Regions from separate parts of the Colwellia sp. Bg11-12 genome, predicted to be linked through region 2. Evidence: riboswitches for the same ligand, from Rfam matches in the RefSeq annotation. Region 2 holds a riboswitch; each other region holds the start of a gene.
What was found. Region 2 has a riboswitch for cobalamin ahead of H4J39_RS14780 (hypothetical protein). Riboswitches for the same ligand answer to the same signal wherever they lie in the genome.
Positions count from the first base shown of each region.

Region 1: linked by a shared signal. The riboswitch ahead of cobO (cob(I)yrinic acid a,c-diamide adenosyltransferase) and the one ahead of H4J39_RS14780 (hypothetical protein) in region 2 are both predicted to bind cobalamin.
Region 3: linked by a shared signal. The riboswitch ahead of H4J39_RS04415 (TonB-dependent receptor domain-containing protein) and the one ahead of H4J39_RS14780 (hypothetical protein) in region 2 are both predicted to bind cobalamin.
Region 4: linked by a shared signal. The riboswitch ahead of H4J39_RS04380 (ABC transporter ATP-binding protein) and the one ahead of H4J39_RS14780 (hypothetical protein) in region 2 are both predicted to bind cobalamin.

Region 1 is NZ_JACGUZ010000056.1:209,548-214,636, reverse strand. Features, by position in the region: gene H4J39_RS05290 (lipoprotein-releasing ABC transporter permease subunit) at 1-420, opposite strand, end outside; gene H4J39_RS05285 (M13 family metallopeptidase) at 940-3,012, shown strand; cobalamin riboswitch at 3,173-3,321, shown strand; gene cobO (cob(I)yrinic acid a,c-diamide adenosyltransferase) at 3,443-4,048, shown strand; gene H4J39_RS05275 (methyl-accepting chemotaxis protein) at 4,213-5,089, opposite strand, start outside.
Region 2 is NZ_JACGUZ010000077.1:191,684-196,772, forward strand. Features, by position in the region: gene H4J39_RS14775 (cobyrinate a,c-diamide synthase) at 262-1,680, opposite strand; gene H4J39_RS14780 (hypothetical protein) at 1,764-2,375, opposite strand; cobalamin riboswitch at 2,570-2,794, opposite strand; gene H4J39_RS14785 (EAL domain-containing protein) at 3,119-5,089, opposite strand, start outside.
Region 3 is NZ_JACGUZ010000056.1:8,580-13,668, reverse strand. Features, by position in the region: gene H4J39_RS04420 (hypothetical protein) at 1-285, opposite strand, end outside; gene H4J39_RS04415 (TonB-dependent receptor domain-containing protein) at 386-2,302, opposite strand; cobalamin riboswitch at 2,378-2,524, opposite strand; gene H4J39_RS04410 (cobalamin-binding protein) at 2,545-3,384, opposite strand; gene H4J39_RS04405 (cobyric acid synthase) at 3,433-4,929, opposite strand; gene cobU (bifunctional adenosylcobinamide kinase/adenosylcobinamide-phosphate guanylyltransferase) at 4,926-5,089, opposite strand, start outside.
Region 4 is NZ_JACGUZ010000056.1:2,343-7,431, reverse strand. Features, by position in the region: gene H4J39_RS04395 (adenosylcobinamide-GDP ribazoletransferase) at 1-157, opposite strand, end outside; gene cobT (nicotinate-nucleotide--dimethylbenzimidazole phosphoribosyltransferase) at 158-1,240, opposite strand; gene H4J39_RS04385 (iron ABC transporter permease) at 1,252-2,271, opposite strand; gene H4J39_RS04380 (ABC transporter ATP-binding protein) at 2,264-3,148, opposite strand; cobalamin riboswitch at 3,276-3,433, opposite strand; gene H4J39_RS04375 (histidine phosphatase family protein) at 3,497-4,108, opposite strand; gene H4J39_RS04370 (TonB-dependent receptor) at 4,314-5,089, opposite strand, start outside.

The DNA.
Region 1 (5,089 bases), on a different contig from region 2:
TGATAGCATAGAGGTGTTAACAATATTATGTTGTTCAAATTCAGGCATTACCCCTTGAATGAGAACGCCACGTAACGCGCCAGAATTAGCTTGTATTAGAGCTTCACTTTCCAGAAAAGGCGTAACGTGTGTAACGTTAGGGTGCAGTAATAGCTGCTCCCGAAGTGTTTGCCATTGTGGTAAGGAAACTTGTTTGTTCTGCTCTGATTCGTCTGCCACCACAATATGAGGGACCAACCCGAGTATCCTACGTTTTTGTTCCCCTTCTAGGCCGTCCATTACGGAAACAACCGTAATCAAGGAGGCGACCCCAAGTACAATGCCTACAATTGAAAAAAAAGTGATAAAGGAAACAAATCCTGAACTTTTACGACTTCGACTATAGCGAAGCCCAATGAAAAAACTGACGGGCTGAAACATTAAATAAACTTCATCTTTTGTGTTATACCAATTGCACTTGTTACGTGCTCATTTTCAAAGGGCCTAATACCCTATGGTTTTTCGGTTTTTTGGTTTTTTGGTTTTTCCGTTTTTCCGTTTTTCCGTTTTTACCGTAATAGTCGGCTATAACTCAATCTAACTGCTTGTCGTTGATAGTTCAGGCTCAATAGTTCTGTTACTTTAATTTAAATGGCATTTATGAAGGAAATACTCACTTAGATAAGGGGTTAAGCATATCACAGCCGATGTTTTATTTGGCAGGAAAAATCCTGTAAGTAAACGTACAAAAAAACTCAAGTTGTAATAATTATATAATTTTCAGTGAATTACAATAAGTTCAGCATTATCTATCCATGTAATGTACAAAATAAAATACGGGGTTGCTCAAGCATTATGTAAAAATTCATGTCTGAATCTAGTAAAAAACGCTGTAACCCTTTAATATCAATGCGTTCAATGTTTTATAACAAATATTTTTAACTTAAAGATGAGACTTCAATGAAAACAATAATAACAAGTGCGTTATGTTCTTCGTTATTGTTGCTTGCCGCTTGCAACAACAATACAGAAAGCACTGATACAACGAAACAAGAAATGCCAGCCATGCAAAAAACAGCATTGGCTTCAGGTATCGACAAAGCGAACATGGATTTATCTGTTCGTCCACAAGACAACTTCTACCGTTATGTTAACGGCGCATGGTTGAACAGTAATGAAATTCCTGGCGACAAAACATCTATTGGTGCTTTTTATGACTTACGTGATGAAGCCGATGACAATGTAAAAGTAATCATCGAAGAATTAGCCGCGACAGAAGATTTAAAAATGGGTAGCGATGAACAAAAAGTTGCTGACTTATTCCGTTCGTACATGAACACCGATGCACGTAACGCTGCTGGTATCACTCCTGTACAACCTTTATTTGACAGCATCAATAGCTTAAAAGATAAAGATGAATTAGCTACTTTTTTTGGTAAGAACCAGAAAAATGGTATCGGTAGTCCATTAGCATTTTACATCAGTGTTGACGCTAAAGACTCAACTCGCTATGCGACACATATTTGGCAAACGGGTTTAGGCTTACCAGACAGAGATTACTACTTTGATGAAACAGAACGCTTTGCTGAATTACGTAAAGGTTATGTTACTCATATAGAAAACATGTTTAATCTAGCGGGTTTGAAAAATGGTAAAGCCGCCGCACAAACTATCATGGCATTAGAAACAAAATTAGCGGGTTTTCATTGGACGAAAGTTGAGACTCGTGACAGCGACAAACGTTACAATAAATTTAATGTTGCTGACTTAAATACAGTGACTGATGCATTCAATTGGAATGCTTACCTTGCAGCTCAAGGTGTAGCGGCGCAAAAAGATATTATTATTAACCAACCATCGTTTATAAAAGGCTTTGGCGAAACATTTGCAGCAACATCGTTAGCCGATTGGCAAACCTACCTTACTTTTCATACACTAAGTAATTTTTCAGGTTCTTTAACAACGGCTTTAAGTGATGAAAACTTTGACTTTTATTCAAAACAATTAAGTGGTCAAAAAGTACAACGCCCAATGTGGAAGCGCGGCGTTGCAGTGGTAAACAGCAATTTAGGTGAAGTTATTGGTAAGGTTTATGTAGGCCGTCACTTTAAACCAGAAGCTAAAACGCGTATGACACAGCTCGTTGAAAACTTACGCGGAGCATATGGCGCAAGTATTGATGAATTAGAGTGGATGTCTGACTCAACTAAAAAAGCAGCCCATGTAAAACTAGCAAGCTTTGACCCCAAAATTGGTTACCCAAATAAGTGGGAAGATTATTCTGCTCTTATTATTAAAGGTGATGATTTAGTTGGCAATAAAATGCGTTCGGGTAATGTTTCTCATCAAAAGGAAGTGGCTAAATTAGGTGGACCCATTGATAAACAAGAATGGGGCATGACACCTCAAACTGTTAATGCTTATTACAACCCAACTAAAAATGAAATTGTATTTCCTGCCGCAATTTTACAACCTCCGTTCTTTAACTTAAGCGCTGATGATGCGGTTAACTATGGTGGCATTGGCGCTGTTATTGGTCATGAGATGGGCCATGGATTTGACGATCAAGGGAGTAAATACGATGGTGACGGTAACTTGCGTAATTGGTGGACTGAAGCAGATTTAGCGGCCTTTAAAGTTCGTACAGATGACTTAGTTGCACAATACAATGGCTATTCAGTATTTAAAGACTTAAACGTTAATGGCTCTTTAACCTTAGGCGAGAACATCGGTGATTTATCTGGTGTAACCATCGCTTACAAAGCTTATATTGCCTCATTAAATGGTAAAGAAGCACCGGTAATTGACGGACTAACAGGCGATCAACGTTTCTTCATGGGTTATGCTCAAGTATGGCGTGGGAAAAAAGTCGAAAAATCATTACGTAATCAAGTAGCGACTGACCCTCATTCGCCTGGCGAATTCCGCGCATTAGGTTCTTTATCTAACATGCCTGAATTCTACAAAGCGTTTAACGTTAAAGAAGGTGACGCTATGTATATTGCCCCTGAAAAACGTGTAAAAATTTGGTAAGCAAAACGTTTAGCTAAATAACAGTAAACGAAGACTAAAATGCCAACAAATATTGTTGGCATTTTTTATGACTTAAAACTGACTAAAAATAGAATATATCCACACAAAATTAACCGCATAAAATGCGTAAATCAACAGTCTTTAACACCTCTACATATTGTAAATAAATACAAATATCGTAAACTAGCCACACGTAAAGTATTTAGGGAATAAGGTGTAAAACCTTAACTGTACCCGCAACTGTAAATTGTCTACTGTTTTATAAGCATTCAATGAGTCAGCATACCTAATGACTTTAATAGCAGAACTTTTAAGATCAATGAAATCGTGCGGGAACACGCGGTAACTTGCTACCTATTAAGGACTATCCTTAACGCTAGCCTTGCCTTTTTTCCTCTTTAAAATCACTATAATCACAACAGGAATACTCATGGTTGACGAAACACAAAAAAGCGAAAAACATCAAGCGCGCATGCAAAAAGTGAAAGACAAAGTTGATGCTAGAGTTGACGCGGCAACAGATGAACGCGGTATATTAATTGTTATCACGGGCAATGGTAAAGGTAAATCAACATCAGGGTTTGGCACACTAACTCGTGCCGTTGGTCATGGCTTGAATGCTGCCGCAATTCAATTTATAAAAGGCACTTGGGCTTGTGGAGAAAGAAATGTTCTTGAGAAACTTGGCGTGCCTTTTCATGTTATGGCAACCGGTTTCACTTGGAATACACAAGATAAAACCGCTGACATTACTGCAGCGAAAATTGTGTGGGAAGAAGCTAAGAAACTATTAGCTGATGAAAGTGTTGATGTTGTGTTACTTGACGAACTAACTTACATGCTGTCGTTTAAATACCTTGATCTTGATGAAGTGCTTGATGCCATAGCGAATCGTCCCCCGATGCAACATGTGATAGCCACCGGCCGTGGTGCACATCGTTCGTTACTCGAACTCGCAGATACAGTCAGTGAAGTTCAATCAATAAAACATGCTTTTGATAACAATATAAAAGCACAAAAAGGTATTGATTGGTAATCGATAATCATTGCCTATAAAGCGTAATATTCCTGCAAAAATGACATACTACAAGCAAGAATGCTTTGTAAAAAAGATATTGAAGAACGGACTCAACATAAAAAAGCCCATGTAATATGGGCTTTTTTAAATGTTCAATGCTAGCTGTTAGCTGTTAGCGCTCACTAAACACAAATTCTATTTAAGCTCGTCGCAACATCTATAGATACTTTTTGCTGTTGCTCGGCATGTTGCGCAACAGAACTTAAGCCATTCGTTATATCTCGGCTCAACGAAGCAACCTCAGCCATATTTGTATTAATCGATGCTGTAGATTGCTGCTGCTGTTCAGTGCCACTCGCAATTTGAGACGTTAGCGCATTCACTTCATTAAACACACGTCCTATTTGTTCTAGCGCTTCAACAACTTCTGCAGAATGCGTTAAGCTGTCTTGTGTCAAAGTTTGACCGCGCGAGATTGCCGTCACTGCATTCGTTGATTTTTCTTGTAAACCTTCCACCATTGAATGGATTTCAACCGTTGCTTCTTGTGTTCTATGAGCGAGCGCTCTTACTTCGTCTGCAACAACCGCAAAGCCTCGACCTTGTTCACCTGCTCTTGCCGCTTCAATCGCGGCATTTAAAGCCAGTAAGTTTGTTTGATCTGCGATACCGCGAATAACGTCAAGTACAGAACCAATGTTAGAACATTCAGTTTGTAGTAAGGCTAAATCGGTAGCCATCTCAGTAACTTCTTCAGAAAAAGCCTCAATCGTTTGTTGGCTCGTATTTGAGGAAGTCGTACCTTGAGATAAAATAGCAATGACTTGATTTGTTGTTTCACTTACCTGTGAAGCGCTGTCTGAAAGTATACTAGAGGTTGAAGCGACCTCATCAATAGAGTGTGCCATTAACGCTATTTGACGAGCAGAATCGTCAACAGCTTTAACGGAGTCAGTCATTTGTGTGGCCAGTAAAAAGGAGCCTTCTTTTAATGATTCAGATTCCGTACGTAATTCCGCAAGCACATCTGACAAGTTGCCAATAAATGAACTGAGTTCA
Region 2 (5,089 bases):
TAGTACTCTAACTGATTCATCTAAAAATATTACCCTAATTAGGATTTAGTGCCGCCATGATTGCTGTAAATCTAAGATATCCGCGCCAATATTCTGTAGACCGAGAGGATAATTATAGTAAACAATAGCCACTTTTTTGTTTTAGTTACCGTGAGTTTTTAATACTAACCAACCATTCACCCGTACTTATAAATGCTCCATTTTTTTCTCAGCACTTGGCTAATCGATAATCTCTCCCCCATTAATGGGCCTAATTTTGTACTAGAAAAAGTGCGTTTTATTAAATATACGTAATGCTAAGCTAGGATTACTAGGAAGATACCAGTGCATATATGAAGCAATAATATTGTTATGCAGATAAACCAACTCACCAACGCGTCCACTTGGATGATGGATAGTTTGGCAACTTGGTTCTAAATCAATTTCTGCGGATGAGTAATGGAAACTGTGCCCACGCATTATATTACTGCTTGTACTTACATTATCAGAGGTATCTTCACCTTTATTAAATGATGGTAAGTCGACCCACTGTGAACCAATTGCGGCAAGTTGTTTCTGCATCGTCGCCTTGCCTGGCATTAATCCAACCATAGAGAATTGTTGACCAGACATATCGGTAAGCTTATCCAGCAAATATAACATGCCGCCACACTCTGCAATTATGGGCTTATTGCTTGAAGCGAAATCTCTCACCTCATTAATAAAAGTGACATTGTTCATTAACTGCTCAGCATATAATTCTGGATAGCCACCCGGAATATACAACACATCACCGTCAGGTAAGTGAGTATCGGTAAGTGCAGAACAATAAATAAGTTCTGCACCCGCTTGTGCTAAAAAAGCAATATTCGCCGCATAAATAAAACTAAAAGCGCTATCTCGAACAATTATGACACGGGTACCTAACAATGCTTGATGGATAACATTTTTTAAACTGTCTTTTTCTCGCGTAAAAAATTCAACTTTTTCAGGTAAATCGGTCAGTCCCGTATTCGCTATATGACTAGCTGCTTGATTGAGTTGTTCATCAATATCAACGAGTTCTTGCGCCTGCACTAAACCTAGATGCCGCTCTGGCAAAGTTATCGTTTCATCTTTTGGGATACGGCCATAAAAGCGTAATTCACTTGGCAAGTTACTACTGAGCATTTCAGCATGTCGATCTGAATTTACTCGATTACCAATAACACCAGAAAAGGGTAAGTTTTCTCTAAATTTAGCTAAACCAAAAGCCACTGCGGCAAAAGTTTGAGCCATTGCCTTAGCATCAATAACACCCAAAACAGGGATGTTAAAATGTTGAGCTAAGTCCGCACTACTAGGGGTGCCATCAAACAATCCCATCACGCCTTCGATTAAAATCAGATCTGAGTCTTGCGCTGCACGATAAAGTAGCGCTTGGCAACCCTGCTCACCGACTAACCATAGATCTAATTGATAAACTAATTCGCCACTGGCTTTACGTAATATCATCGGGTCAATAAAATCTGGCCCGACTTTAAATACTGTTACTTTACGGCCTTGATTACGGTGATAACGGGCAAGCGCAGCTGTGACTGTTGTTTTTCCAGAGCCAGAATGCGGTGCAGCAATAATGAGTGCTGAACACATAACACCACTGCCTTTTTTATACTCGGACTTATCTTTAAATGGGAGTGTCTTTTTATTAGATAACGCCATTAATTGTCTCTTCTATTTAATTATTTTTATCGTGTTGGTTGTCGATTATATTTGTCATTATTGCTTTTCATTTTGAGGCGAAACTACAATCGACCATTTACGTGTGTATTAGCGTTTATTGATTTTTCCTTGAAAAAATAACTCAAAGTAAAATCGATGACCATAGCAGAAACAACATAAAAAATAGGGTTTGAAATAGACTTAACATAATACTTGTCGACACGTGTTGCATATTCTGCCCATGACAAAACAGGGAATTTACCTGAAAACGCGTAATAACTACCATTTGAAATAAAGAAAGCAATTGAACTCGCAATAAACATAGCCAAAGCCACTTTTATAATATTGACTTGCCAAACACTTTGTTGCCAATTAGGTCGAGTATAAAAGCCAGCAGTAAACATAGCAGCGTAACTCAATACTAATGCAGGGTAAGAGGTGGTAATACAATCACCAAATTGACCACGATAATAAGACGAAGCGAGATCGACGGTTACCGTTAGAATATAGAAAAACCAAAACATTTTGATATTACGTAAGTACATACCGGCTAGAAAAAATATAGCAATTGATGCACTAGGTAAATGGTTTAAACTCGCGAAATGATGTGTGCGAGTTGCAAGCATCAGCAAGGTTAATGTTGCAAAAATAGCAATGAGTAAACTGATAGGAGATTTGAGATTGATTGATTTCATAACGATTCCGTTGTTTAAAACAAATAGAGTTTTAACGGTGTAGGAAATCAAAGTCGGTATACGGTGATAATCGGACAATAAATTATTAATTCTTAGAAAAACCAATAAAAATCATTCGATCGTCAAGCAATAATTCAGGCCGTGTACGCTTCTCTGAATTACCGCCCACCGCAGTTGTCGAGCAATAGTTGTTTTATAACAACTATAAAATAGGCCGGTCTCCGGACTCCTGGTCATAGCATATGCAACACCTTCCCATATTTTCACTATTCTAATTATCTAAATAATGATTGAATACAGTGGTTTTGTTGCTGCTCACAGTTACCGTTGCGGGGGCAGTACGGGTATTTCACCCGTTTCACGTTTCATCTATAGCAGTTACGATTAATATGCGAAAAACATAAATTAACAGTAACTTAGACACCTAAATCGGCGTTAATACTACGTTATAGGTTACCGTTCTTCAAGAGGCAGAGACTAATCTTTAGTTTTATAGCGGGAGTACCCACCAAAATCAAAGGTTCATCTTTAGAGGCTGAAATAAAAAAGCCCTTATTCTCCCTGCTCCATGGTCTGTCTATCTACTTTTTTTCAAAGCTGGCAATAATAGGTACTATCATCCTTCAAAGACTAGGCACGCGATGTATAGCGAAACAGCTTTACCCAGTGGGTAAACCACAAAGCGCAAATTGAGATGCAGGTACGGTGTGACGTTAAGATTATATTAGTGGGTTGCGTGAAAGTTATCGGGCTGTTGCTGCCATCCATTTAACATTCCCCTCCCAATTTAAGAAGAAAAGTTTAAAGTCCGTATCAAGCATCGGTTTTGCAATATGATACCCTTGGGCAACATCACAGCCAATTTCTTTAAGCTTTTGGTATTGTTCTTCGGTCTCAATACCTTCCGCTGTCGTTTTAATCTTCAATGATTTGGCTAAATTAACCACAGCGTCCAATATTAAGACTTTATTGCTCACTTCATTCAAGTCATCAACAAAGCTTTTGTCTATTTTTAAATAATCTAAGGAAAATTGATGTAAGTAACTTAGCGATGAAAAACCTGTACCAAAGTCATCCAAGGCGACTGGTATGCGAAGATTTTTTAAAATATCTAAATGTCTTTTCACTGCATCAATATTTAAAATTAAACTTTCTTCAGTAATTTCTACACACAACCGTTCGGTGGTAACTGCAGAGAGATGATGTTGCGATTGCAAATAATGAATAAAATCTTGTGACGCAAAGCCTGATGTTGATACATTAACACTCAGCTTAAATACTTTAGGTAGCCAAGGAGCCCAAAGGTTGAGTTTACTCATAGCGAGCTTTAGCATATAGAGATCAAGTTGAACTATTTGACCAGATTTTTCTAAAATAGGAATAAAAAAATCTGGATACAAAAGCCCTAATTTAGGGTGTTGCCAACGTACTAAAATTTCAGCACCAATAATATCTCCCGTATCAAAATCAATCAACGGTTGATAATTACCAATAAACTCTTGATTTTTTACTGCATTATCAAAATCATACTCGACTTTCACATTAATTAATTTATTTTGTTCTTCAAGTGCTTCAAAAAACACATATTGGTTGCGACCTTTCAACTTTGCTTGGTACATAGCATGGTCCGCATCAATCAATAACTGTTCTGCGCTTTCACTCGTATTGCTATAGGTTGCTATACCAATACTTACACTACTGGAAATATTCAAGCCATCAATATTAAAAGCCGCGGCCATAACCGCAAGAATACTTTCAGTTATCCGACAAATGGTCTCATAATCAATATTACCATCAAGTAATATGGCGAATTCATCACCACCTAAACGAGCCAGTGTATCAGTGTTTCTTAACGTTGTTGTTATTGACTTTACAATAGCAACCAGTAACTTATCGCCAACATGGTGACCATAAGTGTCGTTAATTTTTTTAAACCTGTCCACGTCAATAAAGAGTATTGCTATATTGTCGTGACGATTATTTTGGCAATGCAAGAACGCATGTTGGATCCTATCTTTGAATAACGAACGGTTCGGTAAGTTAGTTAATGGATCATGTAAGGCTAAAAACTGTAACTTTTGCTTAGCCTCCATTCTTTCAATAGCATTATTAATATGTTTTGCAACAAACATGAGTAATTGTTTGTCTTTTTCTTGAAATAAAAACTCGGTACTATAACTTTGTACAACCACAATCCCTTTATTTATACCGCTCCCAAATGGTACCCCCAACCAAGCTTTGGGGATACTACCGCGTATATAGATTGCTTTTTCATTAAGCATCTTTTGAATGTCTTTTTCGTAAAAAAGAAAAGGTTGGTCTTTAGCTAGCGCATAACCAGTAATACTTAAGAAATTAGGATCGATGTTTATGCTTGTGAAATTAGAGGCACTGTCAAACTCATCAATAGCATAAGGAAAGTCGATCCTTTTGCCATCGTCTTTTAACAATGCAACAAAAAAGTTTTTTGCTAGGGTAAGGCGACCAATACATTGATGTAAGTATTGATAAAATTCATCAATACTTTTAGTTTTAAAAATAAGTTCAGCTATTTCAAAGAGTGCATCTTGAATTTTATTGGCATATTCTAAATTTTCAATAACTTCTTCCAAACCATCAACCCTAATGATTTGAGATATTTTCATCGCGGTTATTGTCGCTAACGCTGTCAGCGTTCTTAGGTGATATTCAGTATAAAAATTAATACTTTTATG
Region 3 (5,089 bases), on a different contig from region 2:
CAATGCGCTGACCAAAATTAATACGAAAGCTAACAGGAAATAAAAACAACTACTTTTCGAAAATGTAGCAGTAGATACTTTCCAATATTTAAACGGTGTAACAAGTAATGACGGCGAAAGTAGAATGCCACGCAATAACGATAAAACGCCAACTGAGCCAGCAAACGCGCCAAAGTCGAGTACTCCAGTTTGGTAATATTGTAGTAAAAACATAGCAATCACTAATAACATAAAACCTTTAATCAGTTTTACACTACGATTAATTTTTGCCGTTTCAGTATCCATAAAATCCTGCTTTTCTCTGTGTTATTAGGCCGTTAAAATACCACTATAAAAAAACCTACACAATAGTGTAGGTTTTTAATTACTTATACTGTATTACTTATTAAAAAGAATAAGTAGCCGTTAATAAAAAGTTAGTACCATCAGCCACATAGTTCTGCGCTGTTTCATACTCTTCATCAAATAGATTATTTACTTTGCCAATAAACACGAGTTTATTGGTCGCTTGATAACTCAACGATACATTAACTAACCAGTAGTCATCTAAAATATCTGAATCAGCATTGGTTTTTTCAGGGCTTTCATCACGATAGCTAAGCACACCATTTAAGGTGAATTCTTGCCAATGATAACCGAGCGTATAATTAGCGGTAACTTCTGGACGACGAGCAAGTTGCACGTCTAATTGTGCATCTTTAGCATCAATAGAAGCAATAGCAAGTTGATGGCTAAAATCGCCAGCCGTTGCATTTAACGTTAATTCTAATCCTTGAATATCAGCTTGGTTAATATTGGATGGCTGCCAAGCACCTGAAGCATTTGGTGACCAAGCAATTAAGTTCTCAATGTCTGATTCAAAAAAACTCATCTCAACGCTTCCGTCAATACCATCAGATGAAAATTGATTACGGATCAAAATTTCGTTACTCGTGATACTCTCTGGTTTTACATCTGGATTACCAGATCCAGGCCAGTATAGATCGTTAAATGACGGTGCTTTAAAACCCGTAGAACGGTTTAAGCTGACAAGCCATGAATCATTAATTTGATACCCAACAGAAGCATTGTAAGTTACTTCTACGTCGACATCTTCGATGTCATCACGACGAACAGCGCCTTCAAATAAAAACGCATCTAACTGATGACGAGCTTGAATAAATACCGCATTAACATCGCGTTCTTCAACAGCCCACTTTTGAAACCCAGGAGTCCATGCGTCTTTATCTGTATCAGTGGAAACTTCTTCAGTGTAAAAATCAACACCCGCAGTAATACTAGTCGCATCGCTAAACGAATATTGGCCTAAGGCTGAAAATTGATCACGCTGAGTTTTAATTTCATCACTGTCTGACTTTTTAACATCATTACCAAAAGTTTCGCCTTGGTCTTGACTCGTTGACAGCGAAAGTTCAGTAAATAAAGCACCTGACTGATATTGACCTGCAACACGTAAGTAATAATTCTCGTATTCACTTTCATTAGCCGAGCCATTATCAGGATTGTAGTATTGAATACTTTGATCATATTCAGCACCACCCTGCTCCCAACGAGACGCTAAATGTAATGAAAATTCATCATTAATTTTACTTTCGCCAATAGCGGCTAATGAAAAACGGCTATAACCATCTTCATCAGTGTCATAAGCGTCACCATCAATTTTAGTTGCACTAAAACCATCACTTTCTTCGGCAGAAGCACTTAACGTTAACGAGTGTTGCTCATTGCCTAATCCGATTGATGCATCAGTTTTCCACAAACCATTACTACCTAAACCCGCACTGATAACACCTTCACCTAACTGCTGTTTTTTAGTAAATATTTGAATAACACCACCAATAGCATCAGAACCCCATAATGCAGCACGTGGACCTTTAACAACTTCAATACGTTCAATTAAAGCCACTGAAATGCCACCAAAGCTAGTAGAGCCTAATGTTGCCGAACCAATGCGAACACCGTCAACCAACACGAGCGTATGCCCACTACTTGTGCCACGCATAGATACAGAACTTGCCTGACCTGCCCCTCCTTGATTAACCACGCTGATACCGGCAACTTTCTCTAGTAGGTCGGTAACGTTTTGTGGTTGAAAAGCAACAATGTCTTCTTTAGTGATAACTTGCGTTGCTGATAAGGTTAAGAATTGTTCTTGCTGTGTGCGATTAGCAGTAATGATAATATTTTCAATTTCATCTGCATTCGCATCCTTTGCATAGGCAATTGATGACGTTAAGCTTGAAAAAATAATACCTGCGATAGCAAGCTGAATGGGTGTTTTATTAAATAATTTAGTTTTCATATGACCTCTTTCTATGATGCCCTCCGCACCATGTTGATCTCGTTGTTTATGCTTTCTATATAAGCTTCAAATAAACGAGATAATTACGCAAATTACAGAGTATCGGACTTATATTATGGTGAGTTATAAACTCACACACCATAACAATTACCATTGCGGGGGCAGTGCCAAATTCTCATTGGCTTCCCCTGTAATTCGCAAATAATAGATAGTATTATCTATCGGTTAAGTTAACTGAACAGCTATCTTTGCTGATCAATTTTTTCACACATATCTTCAACACCGCTTAACATTCTGGTACTAAATCTATGTAATAAATCTGCATCCACGTGAATAAACTTATTGTTTTTCACTGCGGGTATTTCTGGCCATTTTTGCCAGTTAATAATAGGTTGTGGCTTATCCGAATTTTCATCCGGTAAAATCATTAAGTGTGGCTGAGCAACAATCACATTCTCCGTACTTATTTTAGGGTACGGTGTAGCATTACTTTTAAAAACATTTACCCCTTGGCACACTTCAATTAATTGATTTATCCATGTTGTGCCATTAATAGTCATCATCGGCTCTGACCACAATTGATAAAAAACAGTTATCGGTTGTTTGTTTATATTTTCAAGACGTAACTTTTTTAACCGTTGTTCATAGGCTAAAGCGACCGTTTCCGCTTGCTCTTTGTGTCCCGTTAATTTGCCAAAATAACGCAGTTCGGTGGCAACATCATCGATATCTTTAGGGTTGCTAAAAACTACATTTAGGCCTAAACGATGCATTTTATCAATATCACTTTGCGAATTACCTGACTTCCAAACAATCACTAAATCAGGATTTAATGCCAACAATTTTTCTATTTGCATGCCGTGGTAGCTACCAACACGTGGAATATCTAATGCCGCTTTTGGGTAGTCAGCGTAAGAAACAGTACCAACAATTTTTTTACCTGCGCCAATATCAAATAGCATTTCAACGATGTGTGGCGCTAAGGCGACTATGCGCTGCTTAGGTTCTTCAGCAAAGCTTTTAGCGGTTATTACTATTAATAATAAACTTACCAGGGTCAGCGATAAAAATCTTTTGGTCATGTTATTTAGCCTTTTATGTTTGTTGAATATGCGTTTTTCACCGCTATGCTATGCTTTGGTCGTTTTACTGTCTTTTATAATATCTTCGATGACTGATATCTTTAAGTGTTTTTGGCAAACATCAGCCAACCGTTCAAGCTGATGCTCTCGATGCTCATCAAGATTAATAGTCTGTTGAATGTCATTATTACTGTCGAGCCAATTAACTAATAATTGTGTTGCATCGCCTTCATCGAAAATACCGTGCAGGTAGGTGCCTGCTATTTGGTTGTCATCTGAAATACAGCCATCAGTTGCTTGATTATCACTTTTATTAACAAGGAGTGGCATCAGCAATTTTTCATCATTTATCAGACTCTTAGAAATACCACAATGAATTTCATAACCTTTAACAAGGCAACTATCATTACCTAACGTCATGGTAGCCGTTATTTGTGCTAATATTTTTTCGGGGGTTAACTCCGTAACAAGGTCAAGTAAACCTAGCCCTGTTATCGACTTAACATTTGACTCAATACCGTGGGGGTCGCTGATGGTTTTTCCTAACATTTGATAACCACCACAAATGCCAAAGACCTTTCCGCCATAACGTAAGTGACACTCAACATCACGTTGCCAACCTTGCTCTTTAAAAAACTTAAGATCAGATATTACATTTTTACTGCCCGGTAAAATAACTAAGTCACAATCCGTGATACGTTCGCCTATTTTGACATAACGTAAATTTATTTCGGGGTTTAAGCGTAAAGTGTCAAAATCAGTATGGTTACTAATATGAGGCAATAACGGCACAACAATGTTTATTTTTGCTTGTTCAACCTTGTTTTCAATCGCGACAGCATCTTCAGCATCAAGGGCTAAGTCATGTAAATAAGGTAATACGCCCAGAACGGGTTTGCCGGTTTTTTCTTCCAGCCAATCAAGCCCTGATGTTAATAATGTAATGTCGCCACGAAAGCGATTAATAATAAAGCCTTTAACACGATTTTGTTCAGAAGCTGACAATAACTCTAAGGTTCCCACTAGGTGAGCAAAAACACCCCCTCGGTCAATATCAGCGACAAGAATAACAGGGCAATCAACGGCTTCAGCATAGCCCATATTGGCAATATCATTTTCCCGTAAATTTATCTCAGCAGGGCTACCTGCACCTTCAACCATTAACAGATCAAACTCTTTAGCTAAGCGATGATGAGAATCGAGTACCGCGTCCATCGCTACTTTTTTATAGTCGTGATAACTAGTGGCTTCCATATTCGATATTGCTCGCCCATGAACAATAACTTGTGCACCTGTATCACTATTGGGTTTAAGTAAAATTGGATTAAAATCAACACGTGGCGCAATATTCGCCGCAATAGCCTGAAGTGCTTGCGCACGGCCAATTTCGCCTCCATCGCTAGTAACGGCACTATTTAACGCCATGTTTTGTGGCTTAAACGGTGCAACTTTATAACCTAAATTTACAAATACTCGGCATAAACCCGCAACTAAAGTACTCTTTCCTGCATCAGACGTTGTGCCTTGCACCATTAATGTTTTCATACGTCTTTTTCATCCAATACGTTATGCTGCGAAATGTTAGCTTTCAATGTCATGGGTAATCCCGCCATAACAAAATCAACTTGATTGGCTAATTGGGCAAGCTCTTGATGCAACCAACCCGCTTGGTCAACAAACTCTCGAGACAATTCCCCCATCGGCA
Region 4 (5,089 bases), on a different contig from region 2:
ACACACCAATCAAGGCAAAATATCGACTCGCTTGATGCAGCATCTCAGGTTTAACAACCTCAGGTAAACGTACCGGTACACGAGTAAAAAAACTCAATGCCAGTAACAATAAATAATATTGCTGTTGGCATTGTTGCCCAAGTGATTGCTTAGTCATTTAATGGTCAACCCCACTCGTTTTAATATCAGTTACATTAGTGACATCAGCTTGAGCAAAACTTGCCATATCATTATAAAAAGCGGCTGAAGCTTGAATTAAGGGTAAAGCTAATGCTGCCCCCGTACCTTCGCCTAAACGTAAACCTAAATTTAATAACGGCTTAACCTGTAAATAATCGAGCATGCTTTGGTGCCCTTGCTCGCCAGAGCAATGGGCAAATATCATATAGTCTTTTACATTTTTGTTAAGTGCTATGGCCAGCATGGCTGCTGCTGTACAAATAAAACCGTCAACAACAACTAGCATTTTTTGCTCTGCAGCGGCTAACATTGCTGCGGTAATTTGTACAATTTCAAAACCACCTAAGCACCGTAAAATGTCTTTAGCGTTGTTGAGTTCATCTTTATGAAGCGTTAATGCCTGTTCAATAACCTGCTGCTTTCGTTTTATAACTTCATCACTTACGCCGGTGCCACGCCCGACACTTTCTTGAGCGGTAATATTCATTACCGCTGACATAATCGCCGAAGCAGAGGTTGTATTACCAATGCCCATTTCGCCAAAAGCAATAAGATTACAACCACTTTTATGCATTTTCTTGATTAAAGTCGTCGCTTTTTCAAAACCTAATTCAACTTGCGCTTCGCTCATTGCTGGCGATACATTTAATGGCTCAGTAATAGTCCCTAAACGCTGGTCAATTACACCTAAATAACTTTCTGGCGGTGATAATATACCGGTATCAACCACGCTTAATTGCCAGCCAAGTTGTTTACAAAAAACATTAATTGCCGCGCCACCCGCAGCAAAATTAGCCACCATTTGTGAAGTAACTTCACTAGGCGCAATGGAAACACCTTCGGCTGCAACACCATGGTCACCGGCAAAAATCAATAAACTGGGTTTGTTGAGTTTAAGCGATGGTGCAATACTATTTAACGATGAGTACTGCACACGCGCTATTATTTTTGCTGTATTTTCTAATTGCCCTAACGCGCCAAGTGGCTTAGTTTTACCATCAAGGGTTGTTTGTATATGTTCATCAAATTCATTAGTTATTTTTTTAATAGCAAAGCTCATCAATCGCCCCTTTATGCTTTGTTTTTGCGGAAGTACAACAAGGATAAAAAGAATAAACTCCCCACAGCAGAGGTAATAACGCCCACCGGAAGTTCTTGATTTTTAAGTACAATACGCGATAGTACATCAACCCAAATCATGAAAATACCACCAACAAGTGCAGTTAATAAAATGCCAAAAGTAGTGCCCTGAGAAACAAAAAATCGTACAATATGTGGGATCATTAACCCTACAAAGCCAATGCCGCCGCACAAAGACACTAACGTTGCGGTGATCAACGAGCTCAGCACTAACATAACGAGTCGAAAACGATTAACGTTTATACCCAACGTCGTTGCGCTTTCATCACCCAGTAACATTGCATTCAATTGGCGTCGATACGCTAACATCATCACCACGCAGCTAATAATAACGACAGCAGGAAACCAAAGTGTTGCCCATTCAGCACGAGAAAAGCTTCCCATGGTCCAGAATAAAACAGCCGTTACCGCCTGAGGATCTGTGTGGTAAAGCAATAAACTGGTAAATGAGCTAAACAGAAATGACAAAGCGACACCTGCCAATAACATTGATTCAACTTGTTGGCTTTGCCGGCGACCAGCGATCATCAACAACATTAACATCGCAATTAAACTGCCAGCAAAAGCGGCGACTGGTGTGACCAAAGAAATAGTACTGCCCAGTAAAACAATCGAAATCACTACACCTAAAGAAGCCCCGGAGGAAATACCAAAAAGATAAGGATCAGCTAAAGGATTTCGCGTTACCGTTTGTAAAATAAGCCCCGATACCGCCAAACCACTGCCCGCTAAAAAAGCCAAAATAGCCCTAGGCATACGTAATTCCCAAATAATACGTTCAAAAAACAAGATGTCTCGTGCGTCTTTATCCGTTGAGAAGCTCGCTAATAAGCTTGAAGTTACATCACTAAAACTAATATCTGCTGCGCCTAAAGATAACGACGCAATAAAGCTGATAATGCCAAAACTTAAGGTAAGGAAAATAATCAACGAGTGATTCATTTTAATCATGCGTTAACTCACTGTTGTATTCTGTTATATCTTGAATGTCGTAGCCGTAAAAATAAGAAATATGGGGAACCTTGTGTTGTGTATGTGTTGAGACTTGCGCGCAAACACCAAAAACATTTGATAACATCTCAGAGGTGATCACCTCTTGTGGCGTTCCTTGCTCAACAAGTTTACCTTTGTCTAATATAATAAGTTGGTCGCACATCGCACTCGCAAGATTTAAGTCATGAAAAGTGGCAATAACAGTTATACCTAATGATTTTGCTAACTCTATAACCTGTATTTGATAACGAACATCAAGATGACTGGTTGGTTCGTCCATGATCAGCAAGCTTGGCGATTGCACAATCGCACGAGCAATAAGCGCACGTTGCTTTTCGCCTCCAGATAAGTGTTCAAAATTTTGTAAGGTTTTATCAACTAAACCCACTTGTTTAATAGCACAGTCTATCTTTTGTTTATCGCTAGGTTGTTCGCGGGTAAATAAACCTTTATGTGGCAGTAAGCCCAACGAAACAATGTCGTGCACGGTTAAATTAAAATGCGTAGGGGTTTCTTGTAAGACCACAGCAATATCTTGTGCATATTGATAAGCATCGTATTGTTGCCAAATATCTTGTTGCTTAAATTTAACCAAACCTGAATCAGGTTTTACGTAGCGATATAAGCAACGAAGTAGACTTGATTTCCCAGCACCATTGGGACCAAGAATACCGGTGAAGCTGCCTTTATTTATAGCAAAAGAAATATCATCTAAGATTAACTGACCGTCGGCATGCCAATAAACATGCTGCACAGAAAGTAATTCAGTACTAGCTGGAGGTATTGATGAGAATTGCTCGTTGCTACTATTCAAAAAATTGCTACTCCATGTCATTTGCATTTTGGGAGCAGACAAACAGAGCACAATCAATCTCTTAGTCTTTGAAAAGAATACAAGAGTCGAGCATACAATGTTCGAGTAAACCCGCTCGACTTTGTTGGTTATGTCTACCCTTTAGATAGACAAATGACTCTTAATTAATGGGTATCCTGACTCAAGCTTTATGGTATTTAACAAACACTAAAAGACTTTTACAGTTGCGGGTACAGTTGCGGATTTTCACCACATTCCCACATTAAAAATGAGTTATTTAATTTTATCACGCGATTATGGTCAGCTAGTTAAAAATAGCAAGGTTTAATTGCTATTAAAGCTGATATTATAGACGAACGGTCAACATTTTTACCAAACAATTCTTGGCCAAGCTCTACCTTGTTCATCGGTATAAAGCTCAACTTTCACTAAGCCCGCATATGGAATATCAATATGACTCATGTGAGTTGTTCCAGGGATAGGCAGTTTCAATATTCGTGCAATAAGGTGTTTAATAACACCGCCGTGTGCGACAACTAGAGTATTTCCATGTGGCGCAGTGGCTAACCATTGCTGCCACCAAGCATCAACGCGTTTAACAAAATCAATCATTGCTTCGCCATTAGGCGGATTATTTTTCCAAGGGTCTTGCCAAAAATCACCGATGGAAGGTTGTTTACCCATTGGCTTTATTTTCCATAAATCTTCATATTTTTTTCCATCCCAATCACCAAAATCCATTTCTTTAAGCTGATTATCTAGCTGAAGGTGAATATTATTTTTTAATGAGTACGCTTTAGCAAAAGTTTGGCAACGTTGCAGCGGCGAACTTATACAGTAAGATATTCTAGGTAATTGCTGGCTCGATTTCCATAGTTGTTGTAAGCCATTTTCAGAAAGTGCCACGTCAATTTTACCGGCTAAAATACCTGGAGTAGCAATTTCGCCATGGCGTAATAAGTATAAAGTGTGTTGATGCACCGCCCATTCCTCTTATATTTTCATCTATACATACTTTACCGGTTAAGTGGCCGTTAAAGTGAACCCGGTGGAAAATAGAGCGCAATAAAATATATTAGCCCATAAAAAACGGCCTTGAATCAATTTTCATTGAATCAAGGCCGTTTGCACATGTTAGTTAACTTTTACTGTCACACCATAAGTGTTACAGATGAGTTAATAACGATTAAAACTTGTAGCGAGCTGTAAATCTTACACTACGAGGTGCTTGGAAGCTTGTAGGCGCTAAAAAGTTTGGATTGATTTCGCTGCCACCACGTGAATAATCTTTCTGTTGATTAACTTCTGTAGCTTCATCAAAATCAAAGATGTTAAATACGTCAATTTTTAACGTTAATTGATCATCAGCCCAATGTGGGATGTAGCTTAAACCAGCATCAACCATATAAGTCCAATCAGTATCGCCGTAATCGCCACGATTAGACAGCTCAGATTCACCATTTTCGTTTACACAGTAAAAACTTGAAGCGCCGTAACGATCAAAGTTACCTTTATCGAATGATGTAGAACCATCACCTACTAAGAAAGCAGCTTCGCCATTTCTAGCATCTGTTGGTAAGAAACCGTTACAACTTTGTGGTGTACCTGACATAAGGTTAACATTAGCGGTTACCGTTAACTCTTCAGTAAACTGGTAAGCACCATAAACTTTAAACTGATGACGACGATCGTTAGGTAAGTAACCATCAGAACCATCTTGGAAGCGTTTGTGATCGAAATCTTGAGTCGCGCCCGCATCTTCTTGGCCTAAAGTAGAGTTTACATAACCTTCGATGTTACCTTCACTCTTAGAGTAAACATAAGAAGCGTTCATGTACCAACCGTCAGCAAATGCTCTTTCTAACGTTAGTTCAAGACCTTTGTAACTACGTTTATATTCAGGAATATTAAAGTAATCATTAGATACTGTTTGAGCAGTTACGTCACCGTCACCATTAGTAT